DNA from 4 places in the Streptomyces sp. NPDC048650 genome. Region 2 is predicted to be linked to each of the others. Evidence: riboswitches for the same ligand, from Rfam matches in the RefSeq annotation. Region 2 holds a riboswitch; each other region holds the start of a gene.
What was found. Region 2 has a riboswitch for cyclic di-AMP ahead of ACGFML_RS33630 (M23 family metallopeptidase). Riboswitches for the same ligand answer to the same signal wherever they lie in the genome.

Region 1 (3,971 bases), on a different contig from region 2:
TGGCCACGCGCATCGGCGAGAAGGGCGGCGTCTACGTGCTCGACGAGCCGACCACCGGCCTCCACCTCGCCGACGTCGAGCAGCTGCTCGGTCTGCTCGACCGGCTCGTCGACTCCGGCAAGTCGGTCATCGTCGTCGAGCACCACCAGGCGGTCATGGCGCACGCCGACTGGATCATCGACCTCGGCCCCGGCGCCGGCCACGACGGCGGCAAGATCGTCTTCGAGGGCACCCCCGCCGACCTCGTCGCCGCTCGCGCCACCCTCACCGGCGAGCACCTCGCGGCCTACGTCGGCAGCTGACCCGGCCGCGCGACCGGCCCGGCACGTCCATCGTCCGGCGAGGGCGTCCCCGTCCTCGCCGGGCCGACCGGGGGAGAGGAACCGTCGGCATCGCGATGCCCTGGCCCGGCGCCCGCTGAACGGCCCCGGCATCTCTCACCGCGATGCCCCGGCCCGGCGCCGGTGAACGGCCCGGCACCTCTCACCTGCGGGTGAACGCGCCCTGCAGCAGGGCCCGCAGCGTCTCCGCCGCAGGCGTGGCGTCCCCGGACCGGCAGGCCAACGAGATCCGCCGGTGCAGTTCCGGCGGGTCCAGGCGCCGGACCCCCAACGGGGTCACCGAACCCGCCGCCATCATCTCCGGCACCACCGCCACCCCCAGCCCCGCGCTCACCAGCGCGCACACCACCGCGTAGCCCGGGGACTCGCACCGCACCGCCACACTCGCCCCCGCGGCCGCCAGGGTCGCCTCCACCGCCCGCCGGTTGGGATTGGTGGGTGCCATGCTGACCAGCGGCTGACCGGCCAGCTCGGCCAGCGGCAGCCGTCCGGCGCCGGCCGACAGCGCATGCCCCGGGGCCGTGACCAGTACCAGTTCCTCGGCCAGCAGCGGCTCCAACCGCACCCCGTCCGGCACCGGCACCGCCTCGCCCGGCGTGTACTCGTGCGTCAGCGCCAGATCCACCTCGCCGAGCGCCACCGCCGTCATCTCCTGCGGAGGGACGAACTCCGTCACGCTCAGCTCCACGTCCGGGTGGGCCCGCCGGAACGCGCTGAGCGCGGGCGGCAGCAGATGCGTACCGGCCGTCTCGAACGTGCCCACCCGCAGCCGGCCGCCCGACAGCCCCGTCAGCTGGGCCAGCTCGTGCCGCGCCAGATCCAGCTCGTCCAGCACCCGCCGTGCCCGTACGAGCAGCAGCTCACCGGCCGCCGTCAGCCGGGCGCCACGGTGATGGCGCACCAGCAGCGCCGCGCCCGCCTCCCGCTCCAGCTTGGCGAGCTGTTGGGAGAGCGCGGGCGCGGTGTAGCCGAGCCGCTCGGCGGCCCGGGTGATCGAACCGGCCTCCGCCACCGCCACCAGGGCGGCCAGCCGGGTGGGGTCGTACACCAGCACCTCCGTAGTCCTGGGCGCCGCCGGGCGGTGGGAGCCGCCTTACCGCTCCCGGCCGTCGGGCGCCTGCCTCGATCGTCCCACCAGCCCAGCCTTAAGAATCTCTTCAGGCAGACCGAGAAGATTCCTCATACCTATTAAAGGCTCCGGTCGGCGATGCTGCTCTCATGGACGGACAGCTGATGGCCTTCACCGGAGTGGCCGCGGGCATGGTGACCATGCCGGGCGCGGATTTCGCGATCGTGGTGCGCAACGCACTCGCTACCCGCCGAGCGGGGGTGGCCACCGCCTTCGGGGTCGCGGGTGGGCTGCTGGTGCACACCGCGCTGGCGGCGGCCGGGCTCGCGGCGGTTCTGGTCGCCGTGCCGGCGCTGCTGGAGACCATCCAACTCCTGGGCGGCGCCTATCTGCTGTCCCTGGGCATCCGCGCGCTGGTCGCCCTCGCCCGCCGCCCGGCCGCTGTCGCACCGTCGTCGGACGGCACCCCGGACGATGCCCCGGACGGCGCCGCGGGCCCGTACCCGACGGCCGGCCCCGGCACCGGAAAGTGCCTGCGCCAGGGCTTTCTCACCAACGTGCTCAACCCCAAGGCACCCGTGCTCTTCCTCAGCCTGCTCCCGCAGTTCGTCCCCGCGGGCGAACCGGCGCTGCCGCGCACCTTGCTGCTCGCGGCCGTCGTGGTCGGCCTGGCGGCGGTGTGGTTCCCCGCCGTCGCCCTGCTCGTCGACCGGCTCGGCGGGCTGCTGCGCCGCCCTCGGGCGGCGCGCGCCCTGGAGGCGACGACCGGAACGCTGCTGACCGCGCTCGGCGGCGCCCTGCTCGCCGGGCTGGTGCTCGGCTGAGGCCCGCGCAAGCCGCCTTCGCCGCCGCTCGGGTACGTGGTCCGCGCCCCCGCACGGGCCGCGGGGGCCGGGCAGCGTCCGGTGAGGACCACCGGTCCCTCGACCCATGAGGCCACGCCGCCCGGCACCTGGCCGGCGATCATGATCTCCGCAGGTCAGCCCACCCGGCCGTACCAGACCGCGGCGCTCCAGATCCGCTCCAGCCGCACCACCGCGCCCTGCTTGGGCGCGTGCCAGATCCGGCCTCGGCCCGCGTAGATACCGACGTGGTAGACGCCGCGGCCGCCGTGGAAGAAGACCAAGTCACCGGTTCTGCGCGCCGCGCGGGAGATGTGGCTGGTGTCGTTGTACTGCGCGGCCGCGGTCCGTGGCAGTGCCTTGCCCGCATGCTTGAACGAGTAGAGCGTCAGCCCCGAACAGTCGAAGCGGTGGGGGCCCTGTGCCCCCCATTGGTAGGGGGAGCCCCGCTTGGAGGCCGCGATCCGCAGTGCTTTCGCGGATACCGCGGCCGCCTCGGCCTCCGGGGCCGCTCCTGGGGCGACGGTCGTGGCCCCGATGGTGGCCATCGTGAGGGCGGAGACGGTGCCGGCGCGTGCCAGCAGATTCGGCAGATGCCTGCGCATGCTCATGCGCAACCCTTCGTCAGCCGCCTGCGAAGGAAGACCTGTCGGGTTCGGGCAGGCGAAGATGCCCGGCCGTGCGTACGGCTTCACCCCAAGGAGCCCGTCGGCCGCGAGGGCGGCCGGGGCCCCGTCGTGCTCGGGTCCTCCGCTCCTGCCGATCCAACCGCGTCGACCTGACATCCGGCACGGCGGCAGGATTAGGCGCCCGTCCGGACCGCCCCGTCGAGGTGGCGGGGTCTTGTCGTGGAGGGATCCTTACGCCGCTGGCGCCCGAAATCTCGTAAGAAGTGCCGTGCGTGACATTAGTCACATTTGCTCCAAATGGTGACCAATGTCGGATTCTGTGGACGGGGTGAGGTGGCAGCCGAGGCCGGGACCAGGGCCGACGGCATCGGTTCCACCTGGCGTGGAGCCGATTTCTGCAAGTTGTCGCCCGCCTCTACCAGGTCCCCGGGCTACGCCGTACGGGCTCCTCGGGTGAGGGCGTGTCGTGTCACGGCGCGTGTCGCGTCACGGCCCGGAGGGCGGTGGCACCGCGACGAGCCCGGCCCGACGCTCGCCGTCCAGGACGCGCAGCGCCTTGGCGAGCGTCGCGGAGTGCAGTTCGCTCTCGCCGCGGCCGTGCATCAGGGCGAGCGCGTCGCGCAGTTCGGCGGCCTTGCCGACCAGGGCCTGGGCGGCGCGCAGGCCGCGATAGGTGTCACCGCTGCGGGCCGGATTGATCCGGCCCAGCAGGTCCAGGGCCTCCAGATACCGGTCGATCACCTCACCCTCGGCCCGGGTCAGTGCGGGCAGCGGCGGCAGCTCCGGTGGCAGCACCCGCGCTCACCGCGTGCCGAGCTGAGCGGACGACGGCTTGCGGCTGCGGGTGACGCCGTCGATCAGGCCGTACTCCTGGGCGGCGCGGGCGTCGAAGATCTTGTCGCGTTCGATGTCCGCGGCGATCTGCTCGCGCGGCCGGCCGGTGTGCCGCGCCAGCAGCTCCTCCAGCTTGTCGCGGGTGCGCAGCAGCTCCGTCGCCTGGATGTGCAGATCGGTGGCCTGGCCCTGGACCGGCTCCGCCAGCGACGGCTGGTGGATCAGCACCCGGGCGCCGGGCAGCGCGAGCCGCTTG
Region 2 (3,971 bases):
CGGCTGCCGCACGACGGCTCCCGTGAGGCGGACGCCGCCGATCTCGCGCTGACCGTTCTGGGCGGCGGGGAGTCCTCCCGGCTCTACAACCGCCTGGTGCGCCGCGACCGGACCGCCGTGGCCGCCGGGTTCGGCCTGCTGCGGCTGGCCGGGGCGCCCTCGCTGGGCTGGCTGGACGTGAAGACGTCCGGCGGCGTGGAGGTCCCCGCCATCGAGCGCGCCGTCGACGAGGAGCTGGCCCGCTTCGCCGCCGAGGGGCCGAGCCCCGAGGAGATGGAGCGCGCCCAGGCCCAGTTGGAGCGCGAGTGGCTGGACCGCCTGGCGACGGTCAGCGGTCGCGCCGACGAACTGTGCCGCTTCGCCGTCCTGTTCGGCGACCCGCAGCTCGCGCTGACCGCCGTCCAGCGGGTCCTGGACATCACCCCCGAGGAGGTGCAGACGGTCGCCAAGGCCCGGCTGCGCCCCGACAACCGCGCGGTGCTCGTGTACGAGCCCACCGAGCCGACCGCTCCGGCCGACCCGGCCGCCGACACCGAGGACGAGGAGGCGGACCGGTGAGCGACTCCACCACCCGCGCAGATTCCGCCGTGACCACCATGGACTTCCACCCCCAGCCCCGGGGCGGCGCGCCCAGGCCCTGGGCGTTCCCGGCCCCCGAGCGCTCTCAACTCCCCAACGGGCTCACCCTCCTGACCAGCCACCGCCCCGGCCAGCAGGTCGTCGCCGTCGAGATCAACCTCGTCGCCCCGCTGGAGGCCGAGCCCGAGGGCCTGGACGGCATCGCCACGATCATGGCGCGTGCGCTGTCCGAGGGCACCGACAAGCACGACGCCGAGGAGTTCGCCGCCGAGCTGGAGCGCTGCGGCGCCACCCTGGACGCGCACGCCGACCACCCCGGCCTGCGGGTCTCCCTGGAGGTCCCGGTCTCCCGGCTGCACCGTGCGCTCGGCCTGCTCGCTGACGCGCTGCGCGCCCCCGCCTTCCCGGACAGCGAGGTCGAGCGGCTGGTGCGCAACCGTCTCGACGAGATCCCGCACGAGCTCGCCAACCCGGCGCGGCGCGCCGCGATGTCACTGTCCAAGGAGCTGTTCCCGGCCACCTCCCGGATGTCCCGGCCCCGGCAGGGCACCGAGGAGACCGTCGAGCGCATCGATGCCGCCGCCGTACGCGCCTTCTACGACGCCCATGTACGGCCCGCCACGGCCACCGCGGTGATCGTCGGCGACCTCACCGGCGTCGACCTCCAGGCGGCGCTCGACGACACCCTCGGCGCCTGGCAGGGCTCCACCGCCGAGCCGCTGAAGCCCTCGGCGATCACCGCCGACGACGCGGGCCGCGTGGTGATCGTGGACCGTCCCGGAGCGGTGCAGACGCAGCTGCTGATCGGCCGTATCGGCGCCGACCGCCACGACCGGGTCTGGCCCGCGCAGGTGCTCGGCACGTACTGCCTGGGCGGCACCCTCACCTCGCGGCTGGACCGGGTGCTGCGCGAGGAGAAGGGCTACACCTACGGGGTGCGGGCCTTCGGGCAGGTGCTGCGCTCGTCCGCGGACGGCAGCGGCGCCGCGATGCTCGCCATCAGCGGCTCGGTGGACACCGCCTCCACCGGCCCGGCGCTCCAGGACCTCTGGCAGGTGCTGCGCACGCTCGCGGCGGAGGGGCTGACCGATGCCGAGCGGGATGTCGCCGTGCAGAATCTGGTCGGTGTCGCCCCACTGAAGTACGAGACCGCGGCGGCCGTTGCGGGCACCCTCGCCGACCAGGTGGAGCAGCATCTCCCCGACGACTTCCAGGCGCAGCTGTACGCCCGGCTCGCGGAGACCGGGACGGTCGAGGCGACAGCGGCGGCCGTCAACGCCTTCCCCGTGGACCGGCTGGTGACGGTCCTGGTGGGTGACGCCGCGCAGATCGCCGAGCCGGTCAGGGAACTCGGCATCGGCAAGGTGACGGTCGTCACCGGCTGATCCCGGCGGCCTGACTGCCGGTCACCAAGCAACCGGCCATATCTCGACAAAGCGGCTCCCGTGGTGCATGTCCGCCACGGGAGCCGTCGTATGTCCGGAATGGTGCGGCTGGTTGCCCGATGCCCCTGTGGCGTACGGCACAAAGCTCCGGTTCTGTTTGCCGATTGAAAGATGTCCCGATTAGCGTCGGTCCGGCTGTTCGTCACAAGTCCGCCACAACAGTGGCACCGGGCAGCCATCGCCGAGTCCCCGTACGGCGCGAGCCAGGGGAGCCGGGGACCCACATGTCCCCTGGGGTGAATCGGTCCCCTCTCCGGAGGAGCCCGTAGGAGACCTTCCTGCTCCGAACCCGTCAGCTAACCCGGTAGGCGAGAAGGAAGGAAAGGACAAGCCAGCAGATGGCGTTCACCCGTGCCACCGGGAAACATCGTCGTCCGAGCCGCACCGCTCGGACGACCCGCAAGTTCGCAGGCGTGGCCACCCTCGCGGCCACCGGTGTCGTCGCCTCCGTGGCCTCGCCGGCGCTGGCCGCCACCAGCGAGGCGCACGCCGAGGACACCGGCCTGCAGCAGGCCGTCGTGATGGGCGACGAGCTCGCCAGCCGCGTCGAGGCCCAGGCCGACGCGCAGCAGGCGGTCGCCGATGCCGCCGCCGCGCACGCCAGGGCCGAGGCGGTGGCGAAGAAGGCCGCGGCCGAGGCCAAGCGGCTCGCCGAGGCGGCCAAGAAGAAGGCCGCGGCGGAACACGCGGCCAAGGAGCGTGCGGCCCGCGACGCGGAGCGCAAGCGCCTCAACGCCTTCGTCGCCCCGGTCACCGGCTCCTACGTCTCCACCGGCTACAAGGCCTCCAGCGGCCTGTGGTCCTCCGGCAGCCACACCGGCATCGACTTCCACGCCGCCACCGGCACCTCCGTCCACGCCGTCGGCTCGGGCACCGTGGTGGAGGCCGGTTGGGGCGGCTCGTACGGCAACAACATAGTGATCAAGATGCATGACGGGACGTACACCCAGTACGGCCACCTGTCGTCCATCGGTGTCTCGGTCGGTGAGAGCGTCACCCCGGGCCGGCAGATAGGTCTCTCCGGCGCCACCGGCAACGTCACCGGCCCGCATGTCCACTTCGAGGCCCGCACCGGCCCCGACTACGGGTCGGACATCGACCCGATCGCCTACCTGCGCTCGCACGGCGTCAGCGTCTGACGTCCCGCGCGCACCGCGAAGCCCCGGCCCACGGCCGGGGCTTTTCGCATACCGAGCGCGAGATACGACGACCCTCCCGCTCGTGGCCAAAAAATATCCATGAATTTCCGGAGGCTGTCGGAAAACCCGGCCCGGTCGAATAGAGTCACGGAAAACCCGCCGATCGGCGGCGTTTCCCGGGAATTACGGCGGAGGCACGGACGATGCGAGGCCATCTTTCCGCGCATGCGGTGTGCACGGCGATTCGCGACGACATCGTCTCCGGTGCGCTGGCACCGGGGAGCCGGCTGGTCGAGGAAATTCTCGCCGCCCGCTACGGCGTCTCCAGAGTTCCGATCCGGGAGGCGTTGCGCACCCTGGAGTCCGAGGGCTTCGTCACCACCCGCCATCACGCGGGCGCCTGCGTGGCCGAGCCCACCGAGCAGGAGGCGGCCGATCTCCTGGACATCCGCGCGCTGTTGGAGCCGCTCGGCGCCGCCCGCGCCGCCGCCCGCCGCAGCCCCGCCCATCTGAAGGTGCTGCGCGGTCTCGTACGGCTCGGCCGCGACCGGGCCCGCCACGGCCTACCGGCAGATGTGCGCCAACTCGACGCCTGGTTCCACGAGACGCTCGCCCAGGCGGCCGGCAGCCCCAGCCTGACGGCGCCGCTCACCCAGCTACGGCGCAAGATCGAGTGGGTGTACGCGGTGGAGCCGCCGGCGCGGACCGCCGACTCGTGGGACGAACACGGCGCGGTCCTGGACGCGGTCGCCCGCGGCGACGCGGAACGGGCCCGCGCCCTGATGGCGACTCACATCGAGCGCTCGCT
Region 3 (3,971 bases), on a different contig from region 2:
CTGGCGCGCGGCCATCGCGCCCAGTTCGGCCTTGGCGGCGTTCAGCCTGCCGGTCCGGCGGGCGGCCTCGTCCTGGAGTGCGGCCAGCGCCGCGCGTGCGGCACCTGCCTGCTCCCTGGCGCCGTTGTAGTGCTGGGTGGCCACCTCTGCCTCCTGGTACAGCGCGTCGACCCGTCCCTTGACCTGGGCGGGGGTGGGGCGTGGGGCGGCCTGGCCGGTGCCGTCGAGGGCGGCGCACACCGCGCCCGCGAGGGCCAGGATGACGGCCGTACGGGCCACCGGGGGCTGCTTGGTCCTGCGGTGCGAGGCCACTGCGGCCGTCACTTCCTTCCGTACCGGCCGTGGGTCCCTCGGCCTTCTCGGGGAGGACGCTAAACGCGCACGTCACGGCGTGGCCGCCGGTTGCCCGGAACTGGTCGGATTCGATCATGAATGGCGGGGTGATGAGCGAGCCCCACCGCACCCGGTGCCGAGAGGGGCCCGCCGTGACCGAAGCCGCGATTACCGGCGCCCTGCCGGAAGGCGCGTGCTATGCGGCGGATACGATCCCGCACTATGGACGTAGTAACCAATATCTTCGTCGGCCTGCACATCATCGGCATCGCCTCCCTGCTGGGCGGCTTCCTGACCCAGATGAAGGCGATGAGTGCCGGGACCGCCCGCTTCGTGCCGGCCATGCTGCACGGCGCGCTGACGATGCTGGTCACCGGCATCGTGCTGGTCGGCCTGAACGAGGCCCAGGACCACACCCTCAACAACATCAAGATCGGCATCAAGATGGCCGTCCTGGTGGTGATCCTGGCGCTGGTCTACGTCAAGCGGGACGAGGAGAAGATCGCCAAGCCGCTCTTCGGCGCCGTCGGCGCGCTCACCGTGGCCAACATCTTCATCGCGGTGCTCTGGACCTGAGGCCCGGCGCCCGCAAAAGACGACTCACCGCGCGGCCGTCCCTGAGGGGACGACCGCGCGGTGGCGTGTGGGGGGTGGCCGTGGGGGGTGGCCTTCAGGGGGAGCGGGTCACGCCGGGGCGGGTCACGCCGGGCGGACGCTCCCGTAGATCGGCATGTAGTAGATCGACTCCTCCCGGACGTTGGCGCCCGGGTGCGGTGCGTGGATCATCTTGCCGTCGCCTATGTACATCCCGACGTGGCTGATGTCGTCGTAGAAGAACACCAGGTCACCGGGCTTGAGATCGCCGGTCGCCACCCGCTGGCCGACCTTGACCTGATCCCAGGTGGTGCGCGGCAGATCGACCCCGGCCGCCTTCCACGCGGCCCGGGTCAGTCCCGAGCAGTCGTAGGAGTTCGGGCCGGTGGCGCCCCAGACGTACGGCTTGCCCATCTGCGAGCGGGCGAAGGCAAGCGCCTTGTCGGCCTTGGTCGCGTACGAGCCGTCGTCGGCCGTCCCGCCACCGGTCTTCCCACCACCGGTCTGCCCGCCCGTCGAGCCGCCGTCGTCGTCGTGCTGCTGCCGCTCCTTCTCGGCCTGCTGCCGCGCCAGCTCCTCGGCCCGGCGCTTGGCCGCCGCCTCCTTCTTGCGCTCCAGCGCCGCCAGCCGCTCCTTCTCCTGCGCGGTCAGCCGGGAGAGCAGCTGCCGGGTCTCGGCCAGCTTGTTCTGGACGGAGCGCTTGGACTCCTTGAGCGATTCCTGCGAGGTCTGGAGCCGGTCCAGGCTCTCCGCGGCCTTCGCCCGTTGCCGGGCGGCGGCCGCCTGTTGGTCCTGGTAGTCGGTGACCGCCTGCTTCTGCCGACCGGTCAGCCGCTCCATCAGGTGCGTACGGTCGAAGAAGTCCTGCGGGTCCCGGGCGAGCATCAGCTGCGCCGTCGGGTTCATGCCGCCGGTGCGGTACTGCGCGGAGGCGAACGTGCCCAGCTCGCGCCGGGACTCGTTCATCTTCTCCGCGCGGTGGGCGGCGGCGTCCAGCAGGCCGTTGACGGTGGCACGCTGGCGGTCCGCGCCCTCCTTGGCGGCGTTGTACTTCTGGGTGGCCACCTCGGCCTGACGGTAGAGCCCGTCGACCTTCTGCTTGACCTCTTCGATGCTGGGCCTGGGCGCCCTGGGGGCGGCGTCGGCGGACTGCGAGAGCAGGGTGACCGATGCCAGGGCTGCGGTGGTGAGCCCGGCCGCCGTACGGCTTCCGGACGAGGTGAGGACGCGGGTGCGCGGCTTGCGATGCGACGCCAAGGCCGGCGACTCCTTCCGTGGACCGCCTACCGGGTTAGCTGTCGGGTTCGGGCGGTGTCGCTGACGGAAGGCTTGCCCTACGGTCGGTGCGTCCGCCGCTGGCGGCCGCACCGGTCGATTCACCCCGGTGGTGCTGGTGGGTCCCCGGCTCCGGGTGCCTGAGGGCAGGGCCGGACTCGGCGTGGGCAGCCCGTGCGGACACTGTCGTCCACGGGGAGGCGAGCTGCCCGAGCAGGCACGGTAGCCAACTCGTGTGGCTCCTGTGAAGGCTGATGTTCGATTTGCCCGAAACCTTTTCGTGACCTGAAAGCGATCTCACAGTTGCCGGGCCGGTCGTCCGGCATCGGATCGGGTGAGGTGGGGGCGGGCTGTCAGTGCGGCGGCCTAGACTCGGTGGGCGATGAGCAGCCTCTTTGACGACAGCTTCCTGGCGGACCTCGGCCCCAAGGGCGAAGAGCCCCCGCCGCCGCCCGAGGACGACCACGGCCCGGCCCCGGAGGAGATCCCCGCCGATCTCTTCGACGGGAAGTTCGACGCGCCCGCGCCGCGCGAGGCGTACTACCGCGACGGCGCCGCCCGCCCGGCCATCGACCCGGCGGCGCTCCTGGAGGGGCTCAACGACGAGCAGCGGGCCGCCGTGGTGCACACCGGCGGCCCGCTGCTGATCGTCGCCGGCGCCGGCTCCGGCAAGACCCGGGTGCTCACCCACCGCATCGCCCACCTGCTGGCCGAGCGGCACGTCCACCCCGGCCAGATACTCGCGATCACCTTCACCAACAAGGCCGCCGGCGAGATGAAGGAGCGCGTCGAGGAGCTGGTCGGCCCGCGCGCCAACGCCATGTGGGTCTCCACCTTCCACAGCGCCTGCGTACGCATCCTGCGCCGCGAGTCCAAGAAGCTCGGCTTCACCTCCTCCTTCTCGATCTACGACGCCGCCGACTCCAAGCGCCTGATGGCCCTGGTCTGCCGCGATCTGGATCTGGACCCCAAGCGCTTCCCGCCCAAGTCCTTCAGCGCCAAGATCTCCAACCTCAAGAACGAGCTCATCGACGAGGAGACCTTCGCCGGGACGGCCGCCGACGGTTTCGAGAAGACGCTGGCCGAGGCGTATGCGATGTACCAGTCGCGGCTGCGCGAGGCCAACGCCCTGGACTTCGACGACATCATCATGACGACCGTCAACCTCCTCCAGGCGTTCCCGGACGTCGCCGAGCACTACCGCCGCCGCTTCCGGCACGTCCTCGTCGACGAGTACCAGGACACCAACCACGCCCAGTACACCCTCGTGCGCGAACTGGTCGGCCCCGGCACGGCCGAGATGCCCGCCGCCGAGCTGTGCGTCGTCGGCGACGCCGACCAGTCGATCTACGCCTTCCGCGGCGCCACGATCCGCAACATCCTCCAGTTCGAGGAGGACTACCCGGACGCGACCACGATCCTCCTGGAGCAGAACTACCGCTCCAGCCAGACGATCCTCTCCGCCGCCAACGCCGTCATCGAGCGCAACGAGAACCGCCGCCCCAAGAACCTCTGGACGGACGCCGGCGCCGGCCCCCGGATCACCGGCTATGTCGCGGACACCGAGCACGACGAGGCGCAGTTCGTCGCCGACGAGATCGACCGGCTGACGGACGCGGGCGACGCCAAGGCCGGCGACGTCGCCGTCTTCTACCGCACCAACGCCCAGTCCCGTGTCTTCGAAGAGATCTTCATCCGGGTCGGGCTCCCGTACAAGGTCGTCGGCGGCGTGCGCTTCTACGAGCGCAAGGAGGTCCGCGACGTCCTCG
Region 4 (3,971 bases), on a different contig from region 2:
GGCGTACCGCGCGAGGACCAGGACGACTTCCGCGACTGGGCGGGCATGATGATCCGGCACGGCGGCGGACCGCGCGGCGGAGTCGCCCGTTCCGTGAAGAAGATGCGCGGCTACCTCGCCGAGCTCATCCACCGCAAGCGCGAGGGCCTCGGGGACACCGCGGAGGAGGACGAGGACCTGATCTCCGGCCTGATCCGGGCCTCCGACCACGGCGAGCACCTCACCGAGAACGAGGTCGCCGCGATGGCGTTCATCCTGCTCTTCGCCGGCTTCGAGACCACCGTCAACCTCATCGGCAACGGCACCTACCAGCTGCTGCGCCACCCCGCCCAGCGCGAGATGTTCCAGAAGTCGGTGACGGCGGGCGACAGCGATCTGCTCGCCACCGGCGTCGAGGAACTGCTGCGGTACGACGGCCCGGTGGAGCTGGCCACCTGGCGGTTCGCGACCGAGGAGCTGACGCTGGGCGGCCGACGGATCGCTGCGGGGGACCCGGTGCTGGTGGTGCTCGCCGCCGCGGACCGCGACCCCGGACGCTTCGCCGAGCCGGACACCCTCGACCTCACCCGGCGTGACAACCAGCATCTCGGCTACGGGCACGGCATCCACTACTGCCTGGGCGCACCGCTCGCCCGGCTGGAGGGTCAGACCGCCCTCGCGACGCTGCTGACCCGCCTCCCGGACATCCGGCTTGCCGTGGAACCTGACGATTTGCGCTGGCGCGGCGGACTCATCATGCGCGGACTGCGGTCCCTGCCCGTGGAGTTCACGCCGGAGCGAGGCTGACCAGCGGCGATCCGCATGGTGACGGAATGTCAGCTGCGTGACCTACGCGTGATCTCCGCTACACCGACTTGTGACTACCCGTGACCCCGGCTACCTTTCGACGCACCGACACCGGTTCGATCACGGATGCGATTCCCCGCACCGGTCCGGCAGACAACTCCAGCACGTCAACCGCCGCTCGAAAGGCAACCGCATGCGCTCCGGGAACGGACGGCACCGTCGACCCCGACAGGCACCGGCCATCTTCGTCACGGCGGGAGTGACCGGCGCCGGCCTCGCGCTGCCGCTGTTCGCCGCGAGCGGCGCACACGCCGCCGACACCGCGACCTGGGACCGGGTCGCCCAGTGCGAGAGCGGCGGAATGTGGAGCTCGGCCTCCGGCAACGGCTTCTACGGCGGCCTTCAGCTGACCCAGGAGATGTGGGACCAGTACGGCGGCTCCTCCTACGCCTCGCGTCCCGACCTCGCCAGCCGTTCCCAGCAGATAGCCGTCGCCGAGTCGATCCTCGCCGACCGCGGCCCGGACGCCTGGCCGAGCTGCGCGGTGAACGCCGGGCTGACCGAGGACGGCCGGGCGCCGGAGGTCGACCCGGGCAGCACGAGTACGCCGCGGCCCGACCCGTCGGACTCCGGAGGCCCGTCCGGCCCCTCCGGCACCGGCCCGTCCGGCGACGCGACGCCCTCCCCGTCCGGCGACGCGACCCCGTCCCCCGACGCACCGGACTCCGCCGACCCGTCCGACTCCGCCGACCCGTCCGACTCCGCCGGCCCGGACGGCGACGGCGGCTCCGCCGACGACTCCACCGACCCGGCGCCCGACCGCGCCCCCACCCAGGACCACGCCAAGGGCAAGCACCGCGGTGACGCCGAGGCGGACAAGGGGGACGGGGGCGGCAAGGACGCCGAGGACGGCAAGGGAAGCAAGGGCGACGAGGGCGCGGGTGACGCGGCCGGCGAGGGGCGCCCCTCGGGGCGGCACGCCTCCCGCGGCGGCGACGCGCCCCGCACGGACCCGTCCGACGCTGCCGGCGACTACACCGTCCGCCCCGGTGACACGCTGTCAGGCATCGCCGAGGCCCACGACCTGCCCGGCGGCTGGCCCGCGCTCTACGACCGCAACGAGAAGGAGGTCGGCGCCGACGCCGACCTGATCCACCCAGGTCAGCTGCTCGATCTCGGGCACTCCGCAGGGTAGTTACTGCCGGTTTGCCCCTTTTGGCGAAAGTGAGACAAGCGTCTCGTTCCGGGGTGTGGTGTCCCGGTCCGCCCCCCGGATCCGCACCCTGATCCACCTGCGGAAACACGAACCGGCCGTGATCAAAAACGGTCAACTTGGTTCACATGGTGGGGTTTGAACACCAAGGGGATTACTGATTACGGTCGGGACCGCTCGCCAAAGCGGGCCCTCCGATCACACGCCGAATCCTGCCGGTGGTCCGGAGGCACATGACGCGCAAGCGCCGAAGGCAGGAGCGGGGGACCCAAGGTAAGTGCCGGCCCCGCCCGCGGAAGCGGGTCGACCGGCTTGGGGTGAAGCCGGGTGTGCGCAGCGCACCCGGCCGGGCCACTCACAGCCCGAACCCGACAGCTCACCTCGCAGGCGTCGGTGAGGAAACGAACGAACATGCTGAACAAGGGCAAGCACCGTCGTCCGTCCAAGGCCGTCCGCATCGCCACCCTCGCCGGTGTGGCCGGTGCCGCCGTCGCCGTCCCGATGATGGGTGCCACCTCCGCTTCCGCCGCGTCCGTCGCCACCTGGGACAAGGTCGCCCAGTGCGAGTCCGGCGGCAACTGGTCGATCAACACCGGTAACGGCTACTACGGCGGCCTGCAGTTCTCGAACTCCAGCTGGGCCGCCGCCGGTGGCACCCAGTACGCCTCGCGCGCCGACCTGGCCACCAAGGCCCAGCAGATATCCGCCGCCGAGAAGCTCCTCGCCATCCAGGGCCCGGGTGCCTGGTCCTGTGCCGGTGCCGGCAACCTGAGCTCCGGTGGCCCGTCCCCCGACCTCGACACCTCCTCCAAGGCCGAGGTCAAGAAGGCCCCCGCGCCGAAGCCGGCCCCGCAGGCGCCGAAGCACGAGAAGGCCCAGCCGGCCCCGCAGAAGCCGCAGGGCCACGGCAACTACACCGTCAAGTCCGGTGACACCCTCGCCAAGATCGCCAAGGCGCACGGCACCACCTGGAAGACGGTCTACGCGAACAACAAGACCGCCATCGGCGGCAACCCGAACCTGATCCTCCCCGGTCAGCAGCTCAGCGTCTGAGTCGTCCCCCTCACCGGGACTCCCACGGGCCCGTGCGACGGGACCCGTACCTCCTGAGACAGCCCCGCCCGGCGCGCCACTCCCCCCAGCGCGTCGCGGCGGGGCTTCTCGGTGTTCCGGGCCACCGAAACCCCACCCACCAGCACAGTCCGACAGTTTCCTCCGTTCCGCGAACAATGTGCGTAAACGCCCCAAGAGCTGGGCATCTGGGCCTCTTTTCGTCCCACGAGGCGGGCCAACGGCAAGCGGACCTGCCCGGGGCCGTTAGGCTCGTGCTGCAGAACTCCAGACACCCACGAAGGAGACAACGTGCCGTCCATCGACGTCGTCGTAGCCCGCGAAATTCTCGACTCGCGAGGTAATCCCACGGTCGAGGTCGAGGTCGGCCTCGACGACGGCAGCACCGGCCGTGCCGCCGTGCCGTCCGGTGCCTCGACCGGCGCCTTCGAGGCCATCGAGCTCCGTGACGGTGACCCGAACCGCTACCTGGGCAAGGGCGTGGAGAAGGCCGTCCTGGCCGTCATCGAGCAGATCGGCCCGGAGCTCGTCGGCTACGACGCGACCGAGCAGCGGCTGATCGACCAGGCCATGTTCGACCTGGACGCCACCGACAACAAGGGCTCGCTCGGCGCCAACGCCATCCTCGGCGTCTCCCTCGCCGTCGCGCACGCCGCGTCCGAGGCCAGTGACCTCCCGCTGTTCCGCTACCTCGGTGGCCCGAACGCGCACGTCCTGCCCGTCCCGATGATGAACATCCTGAACGGCGGCTCGCACGCCGACTCCAACGTGGACATCCAGGAGTTCATGATCGCCCCGATCGGCGCGGAGTCCTTCTCCGAGGCGCTGCGCTGGGGCGCCGAGGTCTACCACACCCTCAAGAAGGTCCTGAAGACCAAGGGCCTGGCCACCGGCCTCGGCG

Region 1: it holds a riboswitch for cyclic di-AMP, as region 2 does, so the genes downstream of both, ACGFML_RS12590 (C40 family peptidase) here and ACGFML_RS33630 (M23 family metallopeptidase) in region 2, are expected to answer to the same signal.
Region 3: it holds a riboswitch for cyclic di-AMP, as region 2 does, so the genes downstream of both, ACGFML_RS01390 (NlpC/P60 family protein) here and ACGFML_RS33630 (M23 family metallopeptidase) in region 2, are expected to answer to the same signal.
Region 4: it holds a riboswitch for cyclic di-AMP, as region 2 does, so the genes downstream of both, ACGFML_RS33005 (transglycosylase family protein) here and ACGFML_RS33630 (M23 family metallopeptidase) in region 2, are expected to answer to the same signal.

The regions. Positions count from the first base shown of each region.
Region 1 is NZ_JBICVM010000004.1:36,122-40,092, reverse strand. It holds gene ACGFML_RS12605 (ATP-binding cassette domain-containing protein) at 1-302, shown strand, start outside; gene ACGFML_RS12600 (LysR family transcriptional regulator) at 484-1,389, opposite strand; gene ACGFML_RS12595 (LysE family translocator) at 1,560-2,234, shown strand; gene ACGFML_RS12590 (C40 family peptidase) at 2,390-2,863, opposite strand; cyclic di-AMP (ydaO/yuaA leader) riboswitch at 2,867-3,058, opposite strand; gene ACGFML_RS12585 (hypothetical protein) at 3,368-3,676, opposite strand; gene ACGFML_RS12580 (ATP-dependent Clp protease proteolytic subunit) at 3,683-3,971, opposite strand, start outside.
Region 2 is NZ_JBICVM010000018.1:18,260-22,230, reverse strand. It holds gene ACGFML_RS33640 (M16 family metallopeptidase) at 1-558, shown strand, start outside; gene ACGFML_RS33635 (M16 family metallopeptidase) at 597-1,964, shown strand; cyclic di-AMP (ydaO/yuaA leader) riboswitch at 2,194-2,350, shown strand; gene ACGFML_RS33630 (M23 family metallopeptidase) at 2,363-3,163, shown strand; gene ACGFML_RS33625 (GntR family transcriptional regulator) at 3,367-3,971, shown strand, end outside.
Region 3 is NZ_JBICVM010000001.1:283,508-287,478, forward strand. It holds gene ACGFML_RS01380 (NlpC/P60 family protein) at 1-324, opposite strand, end outside; gene ACGFML_RS01385 (hypothetical protein) at 556-909, shown strand; gene ACGFML_RS01390 (NlpC/P60 family protein) at 1,033-2,184, opposite strand; cyclic di-AMP (ydaO/yuaA leader) riboswitch at 2,192-2,376, opposite strand; gene pcrA (DNA helicase PcrA) at 2,585-3,971, shown strand, end outside.
Region 4 is NZ_JBICVM010000017.1:17,652-21,622, forward strand. It holds gene ACGFML_RS32995 (cytochrome P450) at 1-786, shown strand, start outside; gene ACGFML_RS33000 (transglycosylase family protein) at 980-1,981, shown strand; cyclic di-AMP (ydaO/yuaA leader) riboswitch at 2,193-2,404, shown strand; gene ACGFML_RS33005 (transglycosylase family protein) at 2,411-3,052, shown strand; gene eno (phosphopyruvate hydratase) at 3,362-3,971, shown strand, end outside.